3 regions of the Paenibacillus sp. Y280 genome follow, and region 2 is predicted to be linked to each of the others. Evidence: riboswitches for the same ligand, from Rfam matches in the RefSeq annotation. Region 2 holds a riboswitch; each other region holds the start of a gene.

Evidence for each region. A riboswitch is a leader RNA that binds a small molecule or an ion and turns the genes downstream of it on or off. The one in region 2 is predicted to bind cobalamin.
Region 1: another riboswitch for cobalamin. It lies ahead of AC1TPC_RS03225 (ABC transporter substrate-binding protein); the one in region 2 lies ahead of AC1TPC_RS23760 (DUF4430 domain-containing protein).
Region 3: another riboswitch for cobalamin. It lies ahead of AC1TPC_RS18670 (DUF4430 domain-containing protein); the one in region 2 lies ahead of AC1TPC_RS23760 (DUF4430 domain-containing protein).

Annotation. Positions count from the first base shown of each region.
Region 1 covers NZ_JBXCIW010000002.1:106,040-113,923, forward strand. The annotation lists gene cobS (adenosylcobinamide-GDP ribazoletransferase) at 1-499, opposite strand, end outside; gene cbiB (adenosylcobinamide-phosphate synthase CbiB) at 481-1,461, opposite strand; gene cobU (bifunctional adenosylcobinamide kinase/adenosylcobinamide-phosphate guanylyltransferase) at 1,461-2,048, opposite strand; gene cobT (nicotinate-nucleotide--dimethylbenzimidazole phosphoribosyltransferase) at 2,059-3,129, opposite strand; gene AC1TPC_RS03215 (heme ABC transporter ATP-binding protein) at 3,132-3,944, opposite strand; gene AC1TPC_RS03220 (FecCD family ABC transporter permease) at 3,941-4,942, opposite strand; gene AC1TPC_RS03225 (ABC transporter substrate-binding protein) at 4,983-5,975, opposite strand; cobalamin riboswitch at 6,124-6,298, opposite strand; gene AC1TPC_RS03230 (FixH family protein) at 6,505-6,948, shown strand; gene AC1TPC_RS03235 (sulfite exporter TauE/SafE family protein) at 6,954-7,640, opposite strand; gene AC1TPC_RS03240 (heavy metal translocating P-type ATPase) at 7,637-7,884, opposite strand, start outside.
Region 2 covers NZ_JBXCIW010000027.1:40,676-48,559, reverse strand. The annotation lists gene AC1TPC_RS23770 (GerAB/ArcD/ProY family transporter) at 1-928, shown strand, start outside; gene AC1TPC_RS23765 (Ger(x)C family spore germination protein) at 915-1,973, shown strand; cobalamin riboswitch at 2,088-2,277, shown strand; gene AC1TPC_RS23760 (DUF4430 domain-containing protein) at 2,430-6,212, shown strand; gene AC1TPC_RS23755 (S-layer homology domain-containing protein) at 6,291-7,811, shown strand.
Region 3 covers NZ_JBXCIW010000015.1:53,313-61,196, forward strand. The annotation lists gene AC1TPC_RS18660 (ABC transporter ATP-binding protein) at 1-1,154, opposite strand, end outside; gene AC1TPC_RS18665 (energy-coupling factor transporter transmembrane component T) at 1,127-2,014, opposite strand; gene AC1TPC_RS18670 (DUF4430 domain-containing protein) at 2,011-2,790, opposite strand; cobalamin riboswitch at 2,974-3,172, opposite strand; gene lmr(B) (lincomycin efflux MFS transporter Lmr(B)) at 3,291-4,739, opposite strand; gene AC1TPC_RS18680 (TetR/AcrR family transcriptional regulator) at 4,797-5,384, opposite strand; gene AC1TPC_RS18685 (FMN-dependent NADH-azoreductase) at 5,822-6,448, opposite strand; gene AC1TPC_RS18690 (response regulator) at 6,612-7,271, opposite strand; gene AC1TPC_RS18695 (sensor histidine kinase) at 7,281-7,884, opposite strand, start outside.

The DNA.
Region 1 (7,884 bases), on a different contig from region 2:
AAGCGATAGCGGCGCTCATCCAAGCGCGACTCCAAATCGGGCCGATTACGAGCAGCGGCCAATACAGCTTTAACTGATCGGGTTCGAATAGTTCAACTAAGATGGACACTTTGAATAACAGCAGAAGCACAGCGGCAATGACGCCCATCGCTCCTACCCGGCTATCCTTCATGATTTCGAGCATGCGCTCGCGTGTACGATGACTCAGTACGCCATCTGCCGTATCCATCCAGCCGTCAAAATGCAACCCTCCGCTTAATGCTGTCCATAAGCCGAGCACGATAACAGCGCTTGGCCACGCCGGCGCGAATAAAGTGAGCACCCAAGAGAAAGCTGCGAGACAGAGGCCGATTAGTGCTCCTGCAAGCGGAAAATAGACGACACTCCGCGACAGAACCGCTCCTTGAAACGGAACAGTCAACGGAACCGGAAATCGCGTTAAAAATTGTAAGGCAGCGATAAGTGCTTGAGCTTGCAGCTTCAACTCACGACGAACCATACTGCAATCACTCCTATAAACAAAATAAAGCTAACGCTATACAACAAGCGTACAGTATGTACAATATCATCCGGCTGCAATGAACGCGTTGGCCAGCCCATTCTCGCTCGTTCGCTTGATACGCCAAAATATATATTGGTACCGCCGAGCTCTATGCCTAGCGCGCCTGCTACCGCAGATTCCGGAATGCCGCTGTTTGGGCTGGGATGCAGATGCGCGAATGATCGAATCGCGCGCGCAGCTTGCCTTGCCTTCATTCGAGGCAAAAAAAAGGCCGAAATCGTAAGCATTACGCCTGTTAACCGAGCGGGAACAAAATTAAGCACATCGTCAGTCCGAGCCGAGCACCAGCCAAAATCGGCATACTTCTCATTCCGATAGCCGACCATCGAATCCAGCGTATTTGCAGCGCGGTAAAGCATTGCCAGCGGAGCGCCGCCGATTAAGGCGAATAATAGCGGGGATACAAGCGCGTCTACCGTATTTTCCGCAACGGTCTCTACAGCAGCACGCGAAGCTTCCCGCTCGTCAAGCTTCCCGGTATCCCGTCCAACAATATATCCAACATACTTGCGCGCTTCATCCAGTCTGCCTTCCACTAATGGCCGATAAACCAGCATCGCCGCTTCCTTCAAGCCCTTAACAGCAAGTGTTGTCGAAATAAACCATGCGCTTGCCGAATAGCCAAGCCACGGATGCACAGCATCCGCTGCCCACACAAGCAGCCACATCGTTCCGCAGCTTATCATTAGCGTTGTAAAAGTGAGCACGACACCCAATAGCCTGACAGCAGCGGTTCGCCCTGGCAAGCGCTCAGGCGCTAGTAGACGCTCTAACAGCCGTATGAGCCGTCCAATCCATATGACAGGATGGGTCGGCCATTTCGGATCGCCAACGATCCAATCAATCACAATCGCCGCCGCTGCAAGCAGAAGCAGCTCCTTTATGGAGTACAGGATCATCATTGCTCCCACCTAAAAGCCTGCGATTTCAGCTCAATCGGAATACCGGCTGTCACGAGAAAGACCCGCTCACACAACGCGGCGACCCTCTGATTCAAGCGGCCAGCCTCGTCTCTAAAACGTCTGCCAAGCGGGTAAGCCGGGACGATGCCGTCCCCTACTTCATTAGTAACGATTAGAAGAGGGTGTGAATACCCCGCAATCGCTTTAAGCAGCTTCTCGATTTCGAGCTCCAGACGATTTTCTTCCCCTGCATGTTCCTCCACTTGCATCAGCCAGTTCGTCAACCATAACGTTAAACAATCAAGCAGCACAACAGGCGGCTCTTGTCCATTGTGAAGCTCAGCGGTAAATTGCTCTTCCCATTGATTAAGCAGATCCGCTGCATTGCAGGCATCCTCAGCGGTCTTCCAGCTAAAGCCGGAGATGTCTCGGTCTGTTCGATGCTTCGTGATCCGCTCTCTCATCTCCTCATCATAGGGCTGGCAGGTTGCAAGATATAAGCCGCGTGCCGCAGACCGCATCGCATATTGCTCAGCGAAGCTGCTCTTGCCGCTCCGCGCGCCGCCGGTTACCAGTATTGCCACCAACCATCACCTAGCCTTTGGATACGCCTGCGCTCTCGAAGGTTGCCATCTCCTGCATGAGAAGAAGCGCAGCGTCAATAAAATGAAAACATAATACAGCACCCGTACCTTCTCCAAGGCGCATCTCAAGCTGCATCATCGGCAGCAAGCCGATCGATTCAAGCAATCTTAAGTGGCCTTGCTCATGAGAGAGATGTGAGGCTATCATATATGGCATTGTCTGCTCGGCAATTCGTGATGCGACGAGCGCCGCAGCAGACGAAATATAGCCGTCGATTACGATCGGACAGCCGCTCGCCGCAGCTCCGATAATGACGCCAACGAGTCCAGCTATCTCCGCGCCGCCGACCTTGGCAAGCACATCAATTGGATCTGCATCAGCAGAATAAAGCTCATTAACGGCAATCGCGCGCTTTACGACCTCCACCTTGTTCAGCCAGCTCGCATCATTGATGCCGGTTCCTCGGCCAACGGATTCCTCGGGCGATAGCCCTGTCAGTACGGTTGTAAGCGCAGCGCTCGCCGTCGTATTGCCGATGCCCATCTCGCCCGTCGCAAACAATCGGCTGCCTTGCCGGTACTGCTCGTTCACAACATCAACGCCAACCATGATCGCTTGAATGGCTTCCTGACGAGTCATAGCCGCCTGCTTTGCCATATTGGCCGTGCCACGAACAACTTTGCGGCTTACGAGCCGTTCATGCTCCAAATCCGCATTCACGCCAATATCGACACAGACGACCTCCGCACCGGCTTGTCTCGCAAGCACATTGACAGCTGCTCCGCCGTTCAGGAAGTTTAGCACCATCTGCGGCGTAACCGCCTGTGGAAAAGCACTTACCCCTTCCTCGCAGACGCCGTGGTCTCCAGCCATCACAATGACTGATTTACGCGACAAGTCAGGCCATAAATGACCCGAGATGCCGGCTAGCTGGCTAGCGAGTGCTTCAAGCTTGCCAAGACTGCCAGGCGGCTTCGTCAAAGAATCCGAGTGACGCAAAGCAATCGCCGCAGCCTCATCGTTGAACGGTTTAATCTTTTTAATCGTTTCCATTAACGCTATGTACAAATTAGTTTCCATTGTTATAGCTCCTTCAAGCCAAGTCTGACTGATTCGTTATTCCAATTTGGTTGAAGCATAATTTGCGGCACACCTGTAACGGGATGCGCGATGACAGCTGTTGTCGTTTCATATACTCGTTCAATAAGTGAAGGCGTTAACACGGCATGCGGAATGCCAGCCGCAGCAACCTTTCCTTGATGGAGCACGACGAGCTCATCGCAGTAAAGTGATGCCAAATTCAAATCATGAAGCACGGCGATCACCGTTAGCTCACGCTCTTGCTGCCACGCTCTCACCGTATCCAGCAGTTGCACCTGAAAGCCAATATCCAAATAGGTTGTCGGCTCATCCAGCAAAATAATAGTCGGCTCCTGCGCCATCAGCTTAGCCAGCGCTACGCGCTGCCGTTCTCCGCCGCTAAGCTGATCCATTTTGCGATGCTCCAGCTCCTCAAGTCCCATCGCAGATAATGCTCTGTCAATGATCGGCTCGGAGTCCTGCTCTTCGCTGCCTAGCCAGTTCTGGAACGGATATCTTCCCATGCTGACGACCTCGCGAACGGAGAAACCGACAGGCGGCAAGCCGCTTTGCTGAAGCACCGCCAGCTTCTTAGCCAGCTGCTTGCGCGGATATGAAGCGATATTTCGACCTGCCAGCAGCACTTCTCCTTGCTTTGGCTGATCGATACCCGACAACAACTGCAGAAGAGTTGATTTGCCGACGCCATTGGGACCAATAATACCGTACATGCGTCCTTTTTGAAAGGAGCAGGATAGACCGTTCAGCACGGTCCTTCCCTGCACCGTTTGTACGATTTGATGAGCCTCTATCATATCGTCCCTCCTTGCTTCAGCTTCCGTCTATGCAGCAAATAAGCGAAGAAAGGCGCACCGATAAGCGCGGTAACGACACCAAGCGGAATTTCTTTGGGTGTCAATGCCATTCGCGCCAGCGTATCTGCCCACAGGACGAATATGCCGCCGCCGATTGCAGACAAAGGCGTGATCAAGCGATAGTCGGGGCCTACGAGCAGACGGATTAGATGCGGCACTACAAGCCCTACGAAGCCAATAACGCCAGATACGGAAACCGCTGCTGCGGTGAGCAGCGTCGAGCTGATTAAGACGATAAGCTTTGTCCTCTCGACACGAATGCCCAGATGCGCTGCATGCCGCTCGCCAAGCACAAATAAATTGAGCGGCTGGCCGTAAGAGAGGAGCAGCGGCATTCCAATAAGCAGAAACGGAATCATCATATAGACATTTTCCCAGCTTCGCATAGCAAGCGAGCCCATCAACCAGAACAAGATCTGATTGACAACACCCTCCGACATGGAAACCATGAATGAAACGAATGCGCCAAGAAAGGATTGGATAATGACTCCTGAGAGAATAAGCGTTTCAATATGCATGACGCCCTTGTTGCGCGAGAGCCAAAAAACGCCAAGCAGCGTAACGATTCCTGTACTGAAGGCAACGAGCGGTATCGTCCATATGCCAAGCACGGTCTGCAGTCCAAACAAGATCATAAATGCTGCTCCGACCGAGCTTCCAGAAGCGACGCCTAACGTATAAGGATCGGCCAGCGGATTGCGCAGCACGCCTTGGAAGCCGGTGCCCGCAAGCGCAAGGCATGCCCCAACGAGCACGGCGAGCAAAACGCGCGAGAGCCGGACTTGTGTCACGACAGCTATTTGTCCGGGTGAATACGAAGTAGGCTTATCCGCAAACCACGGCAGTTGATGAAGAAGTATCCCCCACACGTCACGCAAGGATATGCCAGCCGATCCAATTGATAGACTAACAACGATAGAAACAGCAAGAAGGAGCATAGCTGCTCCTCCATACCAAACTAATTTATAGGTCATTTGATTATTTTACGAGATCCGGGTGAATGACTTTAGCAAGCTCAAGCAACCCATCAGCAAGACGTGGTCCAACGCGTACGAGCGGATCCTCCGTCACCGCATGCATGTGCTTATTTTTCACCGCATCGATGACATCCCAGCCTGGACGGCTTTCGATACCAGCAACGATTGGATTCGGGTCCTCCTTCAATGCAGGATATACAATAAATGCAGGATTTTGTTTTACAACTTCCTCAGCGCTAACCTCGTACCAGCCAGGCGATGCGGCTGCAATATTGATGCCGCCTGCAAGCGTCAGGAGCTCGTCGAGGAAAGTGCCTGAACCAACTGTCCAGCCTGGTGAAAACTCGAGGTATACTTTCTTCTTCTCCGCGTCCTTCACTGCATCGGTTACCTGCTGCTTAACTTCACGCATATGGTCAGCAACGGCAGCCGCTTCCGTATGTTTATTCATAATATGACCTAAATTTTCGATTTTGGCAATAACGGCATCATAGGTAAGCGGATCAGTCGCGAACACCGGAATGTTCAATTCGCGGAGCTTCGTGATCGCTTCCGTGTTCATCGACGGTGAAGCCAGCACAAGATCAGGGTCAAGCGCTGCTACGGCTTCAATGTTAGTCGTCATATCGCCTACTTTCGGCTTGGATGCAGCTTCCTCCGGATAGTTGCTATATTCATCAACCCCTACGACTTGCTCCCCAGAGCCAATGGCATAAATAGCTTCCGTCTCACTCGGTACAAGCGTAACGACCTTGGTCGGCGCTTGCTCGAACGTCATCTCCGTACCTGTATCATCCTTTATCGTTAGCGGATAACCAGATGATTCGCCCGATGGCGCCGGCTCATTCGTAGCAGCTTGCTCCGTATTAGCCGGTGTATTGCTAGCTTTGTTTTCATTGCCATTGCTTGCTCCGCATGCTGCTGTAAATACGAGCATCATCGTTAACAGCAAGCCAAACAGAATCTTCATCATATTGCGGTTCTTTCCGTTCATCTTGTTCTCCACCCCTAATTTTTTTATTCGTATAAAATAAAAAAAAGCATTTCCGGCAATTGTGCCAGAAATGCTCTTATACGCGCTCTAGTAAATAAACGAAGCGGCAGGCTTTCCAAAGCACGATCCCTAAGTCCACGTAGGTAAAAGTGTTATGTACAAACAGGCAGATTTTCTGACTTGGTCGTGACAGCGAGCGCTGGCTAGCTCCTGCTGCATTCCCTTACAGTGGCGGGTCCGTGCCGGATTCTCACCGGTCTTCCCTATTAAGCTTCAAGCAAGCGACTTCCAACAATCGAATGACCCATTGTCAGAAACTCTCCCATCAGCACCTATTTTTACGTATGAAATTATCAGATGTTAATATACACCGTCTCTCGGATTTTGTCCAACATTACTCGCTAAGCCAATCGGATCAGCTCCCTCCGTTCTGCTCCTGACAATTCCCGCATAGGTAACGTAATATGCCTCTTTCATTACTAAAGACGACGACGAATCCGTTTTATGCAAAAGGAGGTCACTAGCCGATATGCAGCCACAGCATAAATCACTATCGCCGCTTTATAAATTCGTCTTCCTGCTCATTGCCATTGCACTTCTAGCTGGTTTAGCGCTAACTTGGCTCCGCCAACGCGACAAAGCGCCTCCTCCTATTTCGGAGCATACTTTCGAGAGAGGCCATGCCATTTGGTGGATCGCGCCTAATCCGGCCAAAGTGCTTCGCGGCAACAGCTTTCTAATCGAACTTGCTGATGACTCTGGCGCGGCCTTGCAGGGAGCCAGCTTATCCGTAAAGCTGGAAATGCTGGATATGGTTTGCGGGGATTATGCATTTACAATGACCGAAGCTTCACCGGGCAAATATGAAGGTGAAGGCGTGCCGCTCATGGCTGGCACATGGAAGGCGACATTAACGGTTGAGACAGAAGCTCAAACCTATACTATCGTCAGATTGTTGAAGGCTGTTCATTAGACTGCTTACCATAGCCACGGATTTATCGATGGAATCACGCCGTTGACAGCCAGCCCTCGCAAAATCGAAATGACGCCTACGGCAATCGCCGTCACCACACTCGCCTTGCGCATGAAGCGCCGCCATTTTTTGTTTGCAAAGGATGCAATGGACGCTGCAGCAGCTAGGGCAGGAAAGGTAGAGAGGCCAAACAAGGCCATCACAGCCGCACCCTCGAGCCCCGAGCCGGTGGAGGCCGCTGTCATTTGCATCGCATATGTCAAGCCGCAGGGCAAGAAACCGAACGCGATGCCGGTCGCAAGCAAATGCCCGGTTTCTTGCTTCGCTGAGCGCTGTGCACCTCCTGCCAATCGCTTGTGGAGGAAGGTTGATAGTCGGTTCATGAAAGGCAGCTGGAACCTGCGCCATAGCCATAGCAGCAAGAAGCAGCCGCCGATAATGGACGCAAGCCCCTGTACGCCGGCAAGCTTGCCTGCCACATCAACAAAGGAGCCAACCGTTCCCATGACGGCACCTAACAGCGTATAGGACAAAATTCGTCCCGCATTGTAGAGCAGCATCGATTTCTGTGTTGAAGCGGTAGAATTAAGCGACACGGCGGATACGATGCCTCCGCACATCCCGATGCAATGCGGAGCGCTGAACAATCCCGTCAAAATAATAAAGCCAACCTGCTGCCAAGTTATCGTCATTTGCTTGATCCAGCCTTGCGCCGAAGCTGACCGGAGAGTCGAAGCGCGTTAGCGACTACCGACACCGAGCTGAGAGCCATTGCCGTCCCTGCCATCCATGGCTCAAGCAGGCCAAATGCAGCAAAAGGAATAATGATCACATTATAAAGAAAGGCGAAGGTTAAGTTCTGCCTAACATTTCGAATCGTTAAGCGGCTGATTCTGATCGCCTCAGGGATGGCTTGCAGCCTTGAGAACAACAGCG
Region 2 (7,884 bases):
GGCTTATATGAAGGGTCTCAGCTACTTCCCAAAACAGGATATTATCAGTATTTACTTAGGCGTCGGCAAGTGGGCAGCCACCCTTTTTTTATTGCCGCTTGTCCTTTATTTGATCTTTGTTAATATCATCACTATACGCGCTTTTGCTAATATCATTATCCTCGTTTTTCTGGCGAATACGCCTATGTGGGCGATTGCTGGGCTCCTTATTGTCATCTCTACCTATATCACCTTAAATGGGGTGAATGCCATATTTCGAACGGGAATTGTGCTTGCCCTTTTATTTCTTCCTTTGATCCTATTCACAATTTTTATATCGTTTCAGAATGTGGATTATCATTACTTGTTTCCGTTATTTCATATCGATTTTTCATTTATTACGAAGCAGGCTTATCTTTACAGCTTTTCTGCATTTGCCGCAGGCTTTCTGTTTCTTGGTTTCGTGCAGCCGTATTTTTCCTTTAGCCGAAAAAAAGTAATGATTACCTTGGTGGCGCTCGTTCCTTTTATGTTTCTGTCTGTCTACCTGCCCCTTCTAACCTTCGGACAGTCTACCGCCTCTACCTTTAAATTTCCCTTCGTTATGCTTGTCAGTACCATCCATATCAATTGGTTGATGTTTGACAGAGTGACGATATTTTTGCTGCTGAGCCTAATTACATTCACGATGCTGACTATCTCCTTGCTGCTGTGGGAAGTCAGTTGTATTTTAAATCGAGCCATGCCGAAAGTGAAATTAAACTATTTTGTTATCGCAGTAGCTGCGGTCATTTATAGTTGCAGCATGCTGGTTTCTAATTGGGATACCCTTCAGGCGGTTAGGCTGTGGAATGTGGTGTTCCGATTTTTTGTATTGTTCGCGATTCCTTTTTCCATTTTATTTATAGGGCTTCGTTCCAAAAGGATGTATAAAGATGAGAGTGTTTAAAACGTTAATCGCCATCAGCCTTGCTCTCTCCCTAAGCGGATGCTGGGATAATCGAGATATCAACCACAGGGCATTGCCGATTGTAATGGGAGTAAAGAAAAAAAACGACGAATACTGTTTCTATTTACAAATTCCTGTACCAAACGGGAATACGACAAAAATTAAAATTGTATTCGAATCAGGGAAAACGATTAATCATGCCGTGGATAAAATCAGTGCGAATCTGGAGGAGCATGTAGATTTGCTTCACGTGAAGGTTATTCTGTTAGATAAGATATACGCCCAGGAGGGCATGGATGACATAATCGCTGATTTTATGAGAGAGCGTGACGTATCATCCAAGTCGCTTATCGCGATTTGCGATGAAGACATGGGGCATTTTTTTGCAAATGTGACGAAAAATATAGATCCTCAAGGGATGGCGCTCTATGACTTTTTCGAGAGAAATGCTGGGTGGAATCCACAAATTGCGCTGACTCGGGTGTGGGAGATATATAGAAGCATTCATTCCTACACGCGTGATGTAACGGTTCCGATCATTCGGTCGGGGACAAACACCGTCGTGCAGCATGTTGGCTCAGCGGTAATCAAAAATGGGAAAATGGTTGCGCAGATCAGCATGGATGAGACGTTGTTGTTCAACGCCTTCAATAGCGAAAGCACGCAGGGGACAATTGAAGTCAGCAATCATGCAAGCGTGCTAATCACCAGCAATTCGATAACGAACAAAAGCTTGATGAGCAACGATGTGCCGATTTTGAAAAGCAAAATTAAATTAAAGGTCGTTTTTTTGGAGACGAAAGGAAAGCCTACGAGTGAGATGATCAAGAATGAGCTTGAAGGCATGTTGGAAAAACGATTTGATCTGATGTTTGCCAAGATTCAAGCGAGCGGAGCGGATATTTTGGGGACAGGCCAATATTTCAGAAATAAAATACCAAGGGCAAAGCTGAAAAATTGGCGAACGCAATATTATCCCAAGCTTAAGCTGGAGCTTCAAGTCGATGCGACCATTGAAAGTACAGGGTTTCTAAATATGCTGTAATTCCGAATAATCGGAACGAACAGCGACAAAGGGCACGGCTTATAAAAAAACAAATAGAACCTTTGTCATATTCACAGGAATTTGATACAATTCACAAGTCAACACCTTACAATTTCATAGATTAGCTAGTATGGTGCTGCAATTTTATTGCAGCTTAATAGGGAAGTTCGGTCAAAGTCCGACGCGGTCCCGCCACTGTATCGCAGAGCTGACTATCATTAATCCACTGTTCGAATGGGACGGGAAGGAGATAGCTGAAGCTATGAAGCGAAGCCAGGAGACCTGCCATATAAGCGCTCTATATTTTCTCACGAGGATGGGAGGGAGATGTTATTCGTGCTGCGGCAATAGGGGAATCTCTGTGCCATGCTCCGAATGTAACAGCCCAAACATCTTTCCAGAAAGCGGAAAGATGTTTTTTTGTTGTCAAAAAAGGAACGAGAGGGAGAGAATACATTGCTATCTTTTAAAAACTTCATGAAAAAAAGCTTGCCCGCCATTATTAGTTTTCTATTAGTATTTACTTTATTTGCACCGCAGGCCAGTCATGCGGCAGATCATTCCGCGAATTCTTCATTAAATGGAATGATCGACAAAACGGTTAACCTTTATAAAAAACAAAGTCAGACTTTAGAATCATGGTGGCAAATCGTTGCGTTATGGGGTGCAGGACAAGACCTTGATGACGGCAGTTGGAAGCTTCCTAGCTGGAAGACTTTAGAGCCGAAAGGCGACGAGGCATTGGAGCCTAATGCTGGCGGAACCGAGCATATCCGATATATTTATTCCTTGCTCGCGATGGGAGAAGACCCTGCTCACGCATGGCAAACGGATCGTAATTTGTATGCGGAGCTGGCAGCACAGCAAAATTCAGGCACGGGTGCATTTGCAGGTACGCTGAACAAGCATATGTGGGCGATTCATGCGCTCGACACAGGTGCGAAGCTCGGCAGCAACGTAGGAACTTGGGATTCGGCAGCAAAGAAGAAGGCAGTAGACTATTTGCTTAGCAAGCAGCTGTCAGATGGCGGCTTTGCTTTCTTCGGCAACACGTCTGAGCCAGATATGACGGGGATGGGGCTGCTTGCGCTCGGAAATTACCAGAGCGATAGCGCTGTTCAGCAGGCGATTGTAAAAATAAAAGCCTATCTAAAAACGAAGCAGCTAAACCAAGAAAATATAATGTTCGGCGACAATTCGAACAGCATGTCCGCTGCCGTATCGGGATTGACTGCAATTAGCGAGGATGTATTGTCTGATACTTGGGCTGCCAACGGCAAAACCGTTCTTGATACATATTCCTTGCTTCAGCTTGAGGATGGATCATTTAAATGGAAAGCTAACGAAACGAATGGCGATTCTATGGCAACGGAACAAGGCCTTATTGCGCTAATCGATATTAAAAATCAGAAAGCCGTATGGCATCGCTTTGGCGATGAAATCAAACTGCCCGTTCAGGTTAACGTTCAGGTCAACGTACAGGTTGACGGCAAATCGGGGGATATTTATACCAAGCAGCCGGTAACCGTTACACAAATAAAAAATCCAACGGCGTTAGATGCTCTTAAGCATGCTCTGGATACTGCGAATCCTTCCATTGCATACGATATTGTAAACAGCAGCTACGGTCCTTATGTGAAAGGGATTGCAGGAGAAGAAGCCGGCTCCCTGGGCGGCTGGGATGGCTGGATGTATGAAGTAAACGGCGTCGAGGCAACTGTAGGAGCGAGTACCTATAAGCTCAAAGCGAATGATGAGGTTCGGTTCTATTATAGCCGTTACCCTGATATTTCGTCTCCAACAGTGTTTGACGACAGTTCATCAAATCCAAATGTAGATATAACACTCGTTGGGGATGAGTTCAGCAAAGGCGCTGTAGCAGCCGGCAACTGGTCAATCAATACCGAGAAATCAGGTCTATCAATCGGTTCGATTGTGAAAGAAAGCAATCAGAAGATTAAGCTCAATTTGACAGGAAAAGCTACGGACGAGCCTATCACGATCAAAGCATTAGCAGGAGCATTAATTGGTCAAGCGGAAAGTAATTCAATTTCCGTTGCTGTTCCCGTACCTGTGTATGTCACCGCTATGCTTCAAGTAGATGGCCTAACCGGGTCTGTCTATGGTGAACATGCAGTAAGGGTTAAGAGCACCAATAAGCCTGCAACTGCATTAGATGCGCTAAAGCAAGGACTTGATCAAGCCAATCCGAAGATTAGCTACAAAATTGTAAATAGCAGCTTCGGGCCTTATGTGTCAACAATTGACGGGCTAGCAGCCGGCAGCCTTGGCGGCTGGGATGGCTGGATGTATGAAGTGAACGGGAAGTCGCCGCAAGTGGGCGCAGGCGCATATGAGCTTAAAGAAAATGATAAGGTTCGTTTCTATTACAGCACATACCCGGCAATCTCGACAGAATCAAAGATTGCAAGTGGTGCTTTGAATCCATCCATTGTCGTGAAGCTTGTTGGAGATAAGTTCACCAGTAAGGCAGCAACTAGCAGCAATTGGACGATTGACACAGGCCATACAGAGCTTGCGGTTAACTCACTTAATGGAGAAGGAAACCAAACAACGATTTCGTTTACAGGAACGGCAAAAGGCGGCACTATAGCGATTAAAGCGCTTGGAGCAGCGCTTGTCGGCGGCAACGATAGTGAATCAATCACGGTTGCTGTACCGCGCATTGTTAGTGAGACAACGGATCAAGCAATTGCCATCAATAAGAACGAAACAGAGGTAGTCGTTGGATCAGCGGGCGAGGGTCAAGTCACTAACAATGTAACCCTTAACTTTGAAACGACAGCATTGCCAAAAGTAACAGCAACACGCGGAAACACCGTGCTTGAGATTCCAGCCTCTACGGAAGTAACAACGTCGACTTGGGACAAAGCGCTTGAGCTTCCGAAAAATTTAAGCACAGCTGAATCCGGCTTGACTAACAAGCTGGATGCGGCTTTGTCAGCTGGCAATAAGAAAGTAGAGTCCATCGCCGTTCGGATCAAAGCTGGCGGTCCCGAAAAAATTCAATTTAACCAGCATGTTGCGATTACCATTAAAGGACAAGGCGACAAGGAAGCTGGCTTCATAGATCAAGCAGGCGTATTCACGCCTATCAAGAAATATTCGGATTCATCCGTCCATACGGATGAGGTGTATGCTTATAACCAAAATGGCGATTTGGTCATTCAAACGAAGCATTTCACTGAATTTTTGGCTTTCAAAACAACTTCAACATCATTGCCATTGCCTGGCGGCAGCGGTCCTGCGCCTGTTGCCGATAAGGTAACGTTATCCGTTGAGAAGCGATCGATAAATGAAGGAGACTTTATTGCTCCTGCAGCCGTAACGATTCAGGCAGGCGATACTGCTTTTACCGTTCTGAAACGTGCGCTGGACGATAAAAGCTTGAAGCTCGATTATTCGGGTTCAGGAGCCAGCATTTATGTGAAGGGCATTGGCGGACTTAAGGAAATGGATAATGCTTATGGAAGCGGCAGCGGCTGGATGTATTCCGTTAACGGAACTTTCCCTAAAGTGAGCGCAGGTAATTATACGCTCAAAAATGGTGACGTTGTTCGCTGGCAGTATACAAAGGATCTCGGCAAAGATATTGGGGCACCTATCGATCCAAATGAAACAGGCGGCCAGAAACCAGGCGAGAAGCCTGGCGAGAAGCCGGAACCATCTACTGCTCCGAAATATACAGATGAAGCAAAAGTTTCAAGCTGGGCGCTTGATGCGGTTACAAAAGCAACTGCTCTTGGCTTTATGCAAGGAACGAGTACAGCAAATCCGACATTCGAGCCTAAGCGTCAGCTGACTCGTGCTGAATTTGCTGCTCTAATGGTCAAATATTCAGGAGCTGAGCCGCTGCTCGCTGATTCCGGATTTACGGATGTCGGCAAGCAAAATTGGTACTACGGTTATGTAGCGGCTGCAAAAGAAAAAGGGTTGATGTCAGGCGTGACAGACACAGCGTTTGCACCTAACGAGCCGATTACAAGGCAGGAAATGGCTGCGGTCATCGTAAGGCTGAAGGGCTTGGCTGATTCCAGTGCGCCGCAGGCTGCAATCAAAGATCGTGATGCCGTATCGGCGTGGGCCGTTCCTTATGTGAATGCTGCTTATCAGAAAGGTCTGATGACGGGCGATAACGGGTCATTTAATCCACAAGCTCTTGTAACAAGAGAAATGGCTGCCGTTGCGATTATTCGACTGCATGAATTGAAAGCATAATTGGACAATAAGCTGTCTCATAGGCTAATCATTAGCTGTGGGACAGCTGTTTTCTTGAAAAGGATGTGTTTTTAAGGAATGAAGGCTAAATCCGTTTCGTATAGATGGTTCAAACAATTGCTCTGCAGCGCATTAGTTGTTTCCGTTATTTGCTCGGCTCTATTGCCGATGCAGCATGCGGCTGCAGCGGAGGACTTAGACGTCAGCAGCGAAATAAAGGCAGCCGCCGAGCAAATGATGAAGAACGGCACAATCAGCGATTGGGAAGCGGTCGCTTTATATCGCTCCGATAATCAGGTGCCGGCAAGCTATTTGAGCCAATTGACCGCTTATTTGAAAGAGAATAATGGCGAGTTCCGAAAGGTAACCGATTATGAACGATTCGCTCTTGCTATTCGAGCAGCCGGTCAGGATGCTGCAGCCTTCGCTGGCTACAATCTCATTCAAAGCATTTATAATCATGCGAGAATGACGAGTCAGGGGACAAATGGACCGATATTTGCATTGATCGCTTTGGATAGCGGCTGCTATGAGGTTCCGGCAAATGCGTTATGGCCGCGTGTGAAGCTAGTTGATTGGCTCATCAAACAGCAAAACACCAGCGGTGCATTTCCGCTTTCAGAAAAAGGCGAGGACAATTTGGATATTACAGCTATGGCGATTACTGCACTTTCCTCCTATAAGGCGCAAGCAAGCGTGAAGAACGCAATCGACAAATCCGTAAAATGGCTGTCAGCCCAGCAGCAGGAAGACGGAGGCTACACAGCATATGGCGAATCAAACAGCGAGAGCGTCTCGCAAGTTATGATTGCACTGGCTTCCGCAGGCATAAGCCCGATGGATGCCAGCTTTGTGAAAAAGAACGGAAACCTGCTCACGAATTTGCTCAGCTTCCGTCAAGCAGATGGCGGCTTTGCGCATATGGTCGGTCAGCCTGCCAATGAAATCGCTACAGAGCAAGCGTTGATGGCTCTGGTCTCTTACGACCGATTCATGAAGCAGAAGCCCTCCCTATTCAACATATCCGCTGACACAGCCGTTTCTGGCGTGAAGCAAAGCTTTGTCGATAACAGCCATATTTCAGCTTGGGCCTATGATGCGGTGTACCGGGTATTCGATGCAAAAATGATGGTAGGGGTTAGCGGCTCAGAGCTTCGCTTTGATCCCAAAAAGCAGATGACAAGAGCAGAATTCGCAACGCTGCTCATTAATCTGCTGGATGAAGCACCTTCCAATGATGCTTCTACAGTGTTCAAGGATGTTTTGCCGGGCGCCTGGCATTACGGAGCGATTATGCGTGCGAAGGAGCTAGGCTTCATCCAAGGAATTTCGGTCGATACGTTTAAGCCGAATCAGGCTGTATCCAGGCAGGACATGGCGATCATGATCGCCAAAGCGTTCAAGCTCAAAGGCGGCACAGAGCCATTGCCCTTCCAGGATGCGAATGCCATACATGAAGGCGCAAAGGCTTATGTCAGTGCCGTTTATTCAAACGGACTGATGCAAGGCGCGGACGGGAGATTTGTTCCGAAAGCAGCGGTGACGAGAGAGATGGCCGCTGTAGTAGCCGATAAGCTGCTTCAACTGCCTGCGGCTTAATTGCATAAAGCGGAACGAGTGAGCGAGTTGCTCTCTTGTTCCGATTTTTTTTATAGAAATGTGTAGGAGCTGG
Region 3 (7,884 bases), on a different contig from region 2:
AAGTAGAGGAGCGGATTTTGAGCTAAATAGCCTACCTTGCTATTTTTCTCCCGCTTCACCTTGCCTCGCTGCGGCTGCAAAAGTCCAGCCATCATCTGCAGCATCGTCGTTTTTCCGGCCCCGTTGCCGCCAAGCACCGCCAAAAACTCATGCTTGTACACGTTAAGCGACAGCTTCTTCAGCACCTCTGAACCCGTTTTCTCATACTTGAACGTAATTTCATCACAGGCTAGCAGCCATTGCTTCTCACCTTGCAATTGGTGTTCGCGATTATGTTCATGCTGCGATAAATCCGGCTTTATTCCGCCTTGGCCAGCCAGCCACTGCTTTCCTTCCCGCACCGTAAGCGGAATATCTTGAGCTGCAATAGGCTTGCTTGACGCATGAGCTGACAAAAACAGCTTCGTGACGGAAGGCAAATACGACATATCATTTGTCGCTGCTTCATTTGCTAAGATCGATTGGCATAGCTCCCTCGGGGCAGCGTTGTACTTTACTCTGCCGCCCTCCAGCATAACAATTCGATCTGCAAGCGGGATAACATCCTCCAGCCGGTGCTCGCTAATGATGACTGTCATAGACATTTCCTGATTCAAGCGGTAAAGCAGCTGCAAAAAATCACGCGAAGCAACCGGATCAAGCTGCGAGGTCGGCTCATCCAGCAGAAGCAGCTTCGGCTGCAGCAGCAGGACGGAGGCAAGATTTATCAGTTGCTTCTGGCCTCCCGATATTTCATGCACGGACTTGTAAAGCAGCTCCTCAAGACCGAAGAAATGGCTTATCTCAGCTAGACGCTTGCGCATAACCGCCTGCTCATAACCGACATTTTCCATCGAAAAAGCAAGCTCATGCCACACCTGGTCCATCACGATCTGATTCTCGGGATTTTGGAAGACCATGCCGATATGCTCTGCCGCCTCTATCGCAGGGAGCTCATCCAGCAAAACACCATTATACATAACGGAGCCAGAGCGTTTGCCTACCGGAAGTGTCTCTTTTTTCAAATGCCGAAGCAGCGTCGTTTTCCCACAGCCCGAAGCGCCGCATAAAACGACGAATTCGCCCTGCTTCACATTAAACGATACTTCGTCCAGCGCCGCCCCCTTTGCTTCGGGATAGCGGAACGTCAATTGATTGACTTGAATGACTTCCATGACCTTCTCTCCATTCCTTCGAGTACGACCGGGGTTAGCAGGAAAGCACAGTAGCACCCATATGCAAAACCTTCCCCTCGGTGAAATTGCATCGTTTCGAGCCGCGGATAAATGGTCAGCACGCCAAAGCCCTGTGCCCAGCCCCATAGGCATGCAAGTCCCATCGCAGTTAAAAATAAGAGCGTATATCCGTCTCTTCGATCCATGCGGTATATGACGTACGAGCTCCGCTTAGCCGCGCCATAACCGCGCGCTTTCATGGAATCCGCCGTCTGCAGCGCTTCCTCAAGCGACCAGGTCAATAACACGCGAACGAGCAGCATGCCGTCCTTGCTGCGCTTCCGCAGGCTGCCCTCCATGATCGATACGCCCTTTGTCCGCTGTACGGTTGTAATCTGCTCCAGCCTTCGCAAAAAAAGCGGCACGAAACGAATCGACATTGACGTGAGCAGAGAGGTTCGCGGAAGCACGCGGGAAAACAAATACATCCATTTGTCTGTCGTGACGATATGCTGAAACGATACGAATGCAAGTAAAATCCCTAATAAGGAAAGCATCATCGTCACTCCGTACAAAATCGCTTCCAGCGTAATTGGCTGATCCATGAAATAAAATAAAATATGCCTCCCGCGATGCGAAAAAAGCGGATTGAGAACAGCGACGGAGCCGCCCATCAGCACATAATAAGGAAGCAGCTTAAGCAGCCGCTTCCCTTCGCCGTGAACAATAATAACGAGCATGACCACAGCAAGCGAGGTCAGTAGAAATAAAGGGTGGAAGAGAAGCATGCTAAAAGCGATCGCACCCGCGTAGTAGCTGAAGCTTGTGATCGGATGTACGGAACCGAAGGCGGTATTCATTCATATTCAGCTCCTAGATCCTTGCCGAGATCAATCGTGTACAGCCACTCGATAACATCGCCTTCCTTGAGCGCATAGGCACCAGCGCTTTTGTTGGGAAATTCGCCATTTACTTTGTACATCCAGCCGCTCTTCGCGCCGTGATCGAATTCGTATACGTTATCGATCCCTTCAATATACGCCGCTGCTTTTAAACCTTTGTACTCCATCTGAATTTTATTTTTCCGGGTAATTCTCTTCAACACCTCAAGCACCGTATCGTCCTTTTTGAGCTCGATGGCGGTCGGTTCAAGCACAGTGCCCGTCTCTTCGTCCGCTACAATCGAAATGGTCACGATATTCGCTGGCTGCGGCGTTACGGCAGGCGCAGGCTCATCCGTCTTAACCGGCTTCGCCGTGGCACTTGGAATCGCTGAAGGGGAAGTAATCTGCTCCTTCGCTGCGGGAGCTTTGACCTGGTTAGCGTCAGGCTTTGGCGCAGCTGTTGCCGGCTTATCTCCTGCGGCGTCCGCAGGCTGCTTATTTTCTGTGCTGTCCGTCGAAGTCGACTTTGGCTCAGCTGCCGGGGCAGCCGCCTCGGATTTCACTGCCTCGCTTGTCGCTGAAGGCTGTTCCTTGCTGCCGGCATTCGTTGCTTGATCGCCTTGCGATGCACCGACTTCCTGCGTCTGATTCGCCTGTACATTCACCTCTTGCCCCGGTGCGGCGCAGCCAGCTAACATACCAATAATCAGTACGAGTATGATGCAGCCGGAAAACCATCTTTTACTATTCACAACCATCGTCTTCTCTCTGCTCCCTTTCAACCTAACTAATCAAACAACGCTGTTAAAACAAAAAAAAGATCCCTCTTTGAAAGGGATCTGCATGTCAAATTAAAGATCAGTTCAGCATATAAATAGGATACGATATGTGCTGCGTTTCGATCACGCCTCCTCATTCTTACCCCCGAAGAATAGGAAACAAAATAAGAAAAGGCAGGTCTCCTGGCTCGTGCGTCATCACGCTTCTCTGCCTTCCCATCCTTTGATCGGACAGTGGCTTGTTTAGAGAATCGCTCTTCACTTACAGTGGCGGGACCGCGCCGGCGTTGCACCGGACTTCCCTATTAAGCAAACAAAAAAACGACTTGTCTGCACCTTTTCTTTATCATTATTCGATTGTTTAATCAATCATATCGGGATTGCAGTGGTTTGTCTATAACAGATTGCCTGTTAACGAGCAAGAAGATTCGATCGCATGTGACGGTCGAATCTTCTTGGTTCGTGCCTATCGATTAATGCTGCTTGCTCTTGCCTACATGAACCCGTTTAATGAAGAAAGCGACGATCAAGCCGACAATAGCTACGATCATAGCGAATATAAATGCATCCGAGATGCCCGCTGTCATCGCGAGCGGCGCATTGGCAGGATCGGTTGGATCATCCACGCCCTTCATAAAGCTGTTCATACCTGCAGTCATGATGCTTACGGCAACGGCTGTGCCGATTGCGCCAGCAACCTGCTGGAGGGTGTTCATAATCGCTGTTCCATCCGGGTAAAGCTCAGGCGGGAGCTGATTAAGACCATTAGTCTGAGCAGGCATCCACACCATGGAGATCCCGATCATCAAGCAGGAATGAAGCACAATGATGAGTGCAATCGTGGATGCTGTCGTAATGCCAGAGAAAAACCATAGCACAGCGGCAACGATAACAAGCCCCGGAATAACGAGCCATTTTGGTCCGAATTTATCGAACAAGCTGCCCATAATCGGTGACATAATCCCGTTCAAAAGTCCGCCTGGCAGCATGATAAGTCCTGCCGTTAATGCGCTAAGACCGAGTCCGCTGATCAAATACATGGGCAATACGAGCATCGATGATAAAATAACCATCATGCAAATAAACACCATTAGCGTACCTACAACGAACATCGGATGCTTAAATGCCCGCAAATTCATCATCGGCTGCTTCATCGTCAATTGACGAATAGCGAATATGACAAGCGCCAGAAGACCGACGATCATCGAAGCGATCACTTTTGTGCTGCTCCAGCCGCCTTCTCCTTCGCCCGCGCTGCTGAAGGCAAACACGATGCCGCCAAAGCCAAGCGTTGAGAACACGAGGGACATGACATCAATTTTAGGCTTCGTAATCGTGGATACGTTCTGCATATACATAATCCCGAACAATAAAGCAATAATTAAGACCGGCAGCGATAACCAGAAAATCCAATGCCAGCTCAAATTTTCAATGAGAAGACCTGCAATCGTTGGGCCTACGGCAGGCGCGACCATAATGACGAGCCCGATAACACCCATCGCCGCTCCCCTTTTTTCAGCAGGGAAAATAATGAGTATCGTATTAAACATAAGCGGCAGCAGCAAAGCAGTGCCTACGGCTTGAATGACACGCGCCGCCATTAACACTTCAAAGCTTGGGGCAAGCGCCGCTACAAGCGTACCGAGTATGGAAAAGCTTAGCGCCGCTATAAATAGCTGTCTAGTCGTAAACCATTGAAGCAAGAGTCCCGAGACGGGGACCAAGATCCCAAGCGTAAGCAGGTATCCGGTTGTCAGCCATTGAACGGTCGGCGCCGTTATGTTGAATACGCGTATCAAATCGCTAAGCGCCACGTTTAAAGCCGTTTCACTGAACATACCGACAAAGCCGCTTAATAATAATGAAATCATGATGGGGATGACTTTATATTTCTGTTCCGTTTTTTGATGCGTTGCTGCCATTGTTGCTTGCAAGCTCTCCACTCTCCTACATTCAATCTCTCTTTTATTGATGACCTCTCATAGAGATGGGCATTGATTAATCAAATAGGGCACACACTTCGCCGCAGAAATTAACGGCTGCTTATCTCGCTTCGTCAAAGCGAGGATCAGCGCACCTTCCAGCAACGAGACTAAGACGACACTTACTTCCTCTGCTCTTGCCTCATCCATGCCTGTGAAAATCAACCTGCCTGAGATGACGGCCTCCCAGGAGGCAAACACATCCTGCCCCGCAGATCTCAGCTTATCGCTAATGGCAGAGGTTTCCACAGCCATCCAGAAGCTAAATGGCATGAAGCCTTGAAAATCATATTTTTCGGCATCCTCCCCCATATCGTGAACGAATGCCTGCACCGCATCGGACGGGTCCTCAAATGCTGCAAATTTGGTTTTCCACCGCTCGATAACAAACGCCTTGGTGCACGCGATGCATTCCAGCGCCAGCTCTTCCTTGCCTTTTGGAAAATAATAATACAAGGAGCCTTTTGGACATTTGCTCTCGTTAATAATTTGGCTTAATCCTGTAGCATGATACCCTTTTGTGAAAAAAAGCCTTGATGCTGTATCCAAAATATTTTGGCGGGTATTTGGTTTTTCCGTATTCATTCACCCCTCGATTATAGCGATCGGTCTATATAATAAAAACATTAGCAACGCTGCTAAGTCAACCTTTTTTTGTTGGATACACTCTCATTTGTTAATGTCCAACCCATCTTCCGACCCGTCCAGCCGTCCAAAATATCATGGCTGTACAATTAATTGGAAAATCCCGCTATTCCAATAAAATCTAGGTGAAAATGGAAGTTAGCAGGATTTTCTACCGTTAATTTTCTATTTTTTACCGAATGGGGGGTGAAAGTGTCTAAAAATGATTTAAGGATGTTCGACTAAGAAGAGGTGATCGAAAAAGATTACGGCTTCCTTCCAGCACGAAAAACGCAAAACGAGCCTTAGAAACGATTCTAAAGGCTCGTTGCGCATGATTTGTGGAGTTTATTAGCAGCTTTGACGATAGATCTGCTGCTTATGGTTGTATCTTTTTATTAGAAGCCTACAGCTACTTTCTTAGCTTGCTCAAGACCAGTAGAAACAATCGTTTCTGCTTGATCAGGAAGCTGGTTGTGGCCTTCGATAATGATGCTTTCTACGTTTTGGACACCGAAGAAGCCCATTACAGTACGAATGAAGTTGTAGGACATTTCAACTGATGCCGCTGGACCCTCAGAGTAAATACCGCCGCGAGCGTTAAGCAATGCGACTTTTTTATCAGTAATCAGGCCGACTGGACCTTCAGCTGTGTAAGAAAATGTTTTGCCAGCTTGAGAAAGGTAGTCAATGTAAGTGTGCAATACTGCAGGAACGGTAAAGTTCCAAAGCGGGAATGCGAATACGACTTTGTCTGCTGCAAGAAATTGGTTGATATATTTATCGGATACTTGTACGGCTGCTTGCTCTTCTGCAGTCAGATCGTAGCCGCGCGCTGCTTTAAAGTTTCCGTTGATCATATCAGCGTTCATGTAAGGCAATTCTTCTTTGAACAAATCAAGCTCAACAATTGTGTCTTCTGGGTGGCTGGCTGTGTAGCTGTCCAGAAATGCTTGGTATAGCTTAACGCTTGTTGCCTGCTCGATTCCACGATCGTTTGCTTTAATAAATAGTACAGTACTCATAATTTTTTCCCTCCAAGGCTGAATTGTATTTACTTTTTGTAAGTACCTTTATTGTATTAAGTTTTGATGTCGGCAGCATCGGCAATTAGACCGAAAAATAGTCAAAAAAAAACCGCCTAAGGCGGAGGACTAGTCTTAAGACTATAGTCGTACAACTCTTGCGTTAATCGCTGCCATTCATCAATTGTACCGCATACAACGCAGCTTGCGTGCGATCCGTCAAATTCAATTTGCTCAAAATGCTGCTCACATGCGTCTTAACGGTTTTCTCGGCAACCGTCAGAGCGTGTGCGATATCTTTGTTGCTCATTCCTTTTGTCAGCAGTTGCAGCACCTCAAGCTCCCTTGGCGTCAATATTTCGGCTAACCCGCGGCTAGGAAGCTTCTTAACCTCCTCTGCCTGAGGAGCCATCTGTGCAAGCAGCGCGGCTGAAATGTCCGGATGCAGCTGAACATTGCCTTTATAGGCGCTTCGAATTGCTTCTGCAAGCTGATCCGGCTCCACATCCTTCAGCATATAACCAATTGCCCCGGATTGCAGCGCTGGAACAATATGGCTGCGGTCCGAGAAGCTTGACAGCACCAGCACTTTAATTGCAGGATTGTTTTGGGCAATGAGATTGCTTGCTTCAATGCCGTCCATAATGGGCATATTCAAATCCATCAATACGATATCAGGCAGCAATTCGGCTGCTTTCTTAACCGCTTCCTGTCCGTTATGCGCTTCGCCAACCAGCTCGAAATCAGGCTGCATGCTCAGAAAGAACGAAATACCCTTTAATACGATAAGATGATCATCTACCAGCAAAATTTTTATTTTCACAGCCGCACCTCATTCCTCGTCCCACATTTCCATTTCTTTCGCAACCGGTATCGTAGCCTGAATGACCGTTGGCTGCCCCTTGCCGCTCTTGATCGATAATTCGCCGCCTAGCGTTTCCGCACGCTCCCGCATGGAGAGCATACCCATCGACAGCCTACCTCTCCGCTTCTCAGGTGAGAAGCCTCGCCCTTTATCCATAATTTCCATGCTCGCAACATGCTCCGATTTCACCAAACGAACATATACAGCATTCGTATCCGCATGCTTCTTCACATTATTTAAAGCCTCTTGCCCGATTCGCCAGAAGGCTTCCTCGATCGCTCGCGGCAGCTCCCGTACCCCCTCTACCTGCTCATATACGGTCAAATCCATGCTTTTCCCGTATTGCTTAAGCGCAGTGATCAGCCCATGCTCCAGCCCCGCAGGCCGAAGCTGCCATATGAGTGTCCGCATCTCCTTCAAGGCTTCCTGAGACAGCTGCCTGATTTCTTGAAGGGATCGCTCCACAATCGGTTCCTTGCCTGCAAGCACCGTCTCGGCGCCTTTAGCAAGGAAGGATAGCGAGAATACCTTCTGGATGACCGAATCATGCAAGTCTCTTGCCATCCGGTTC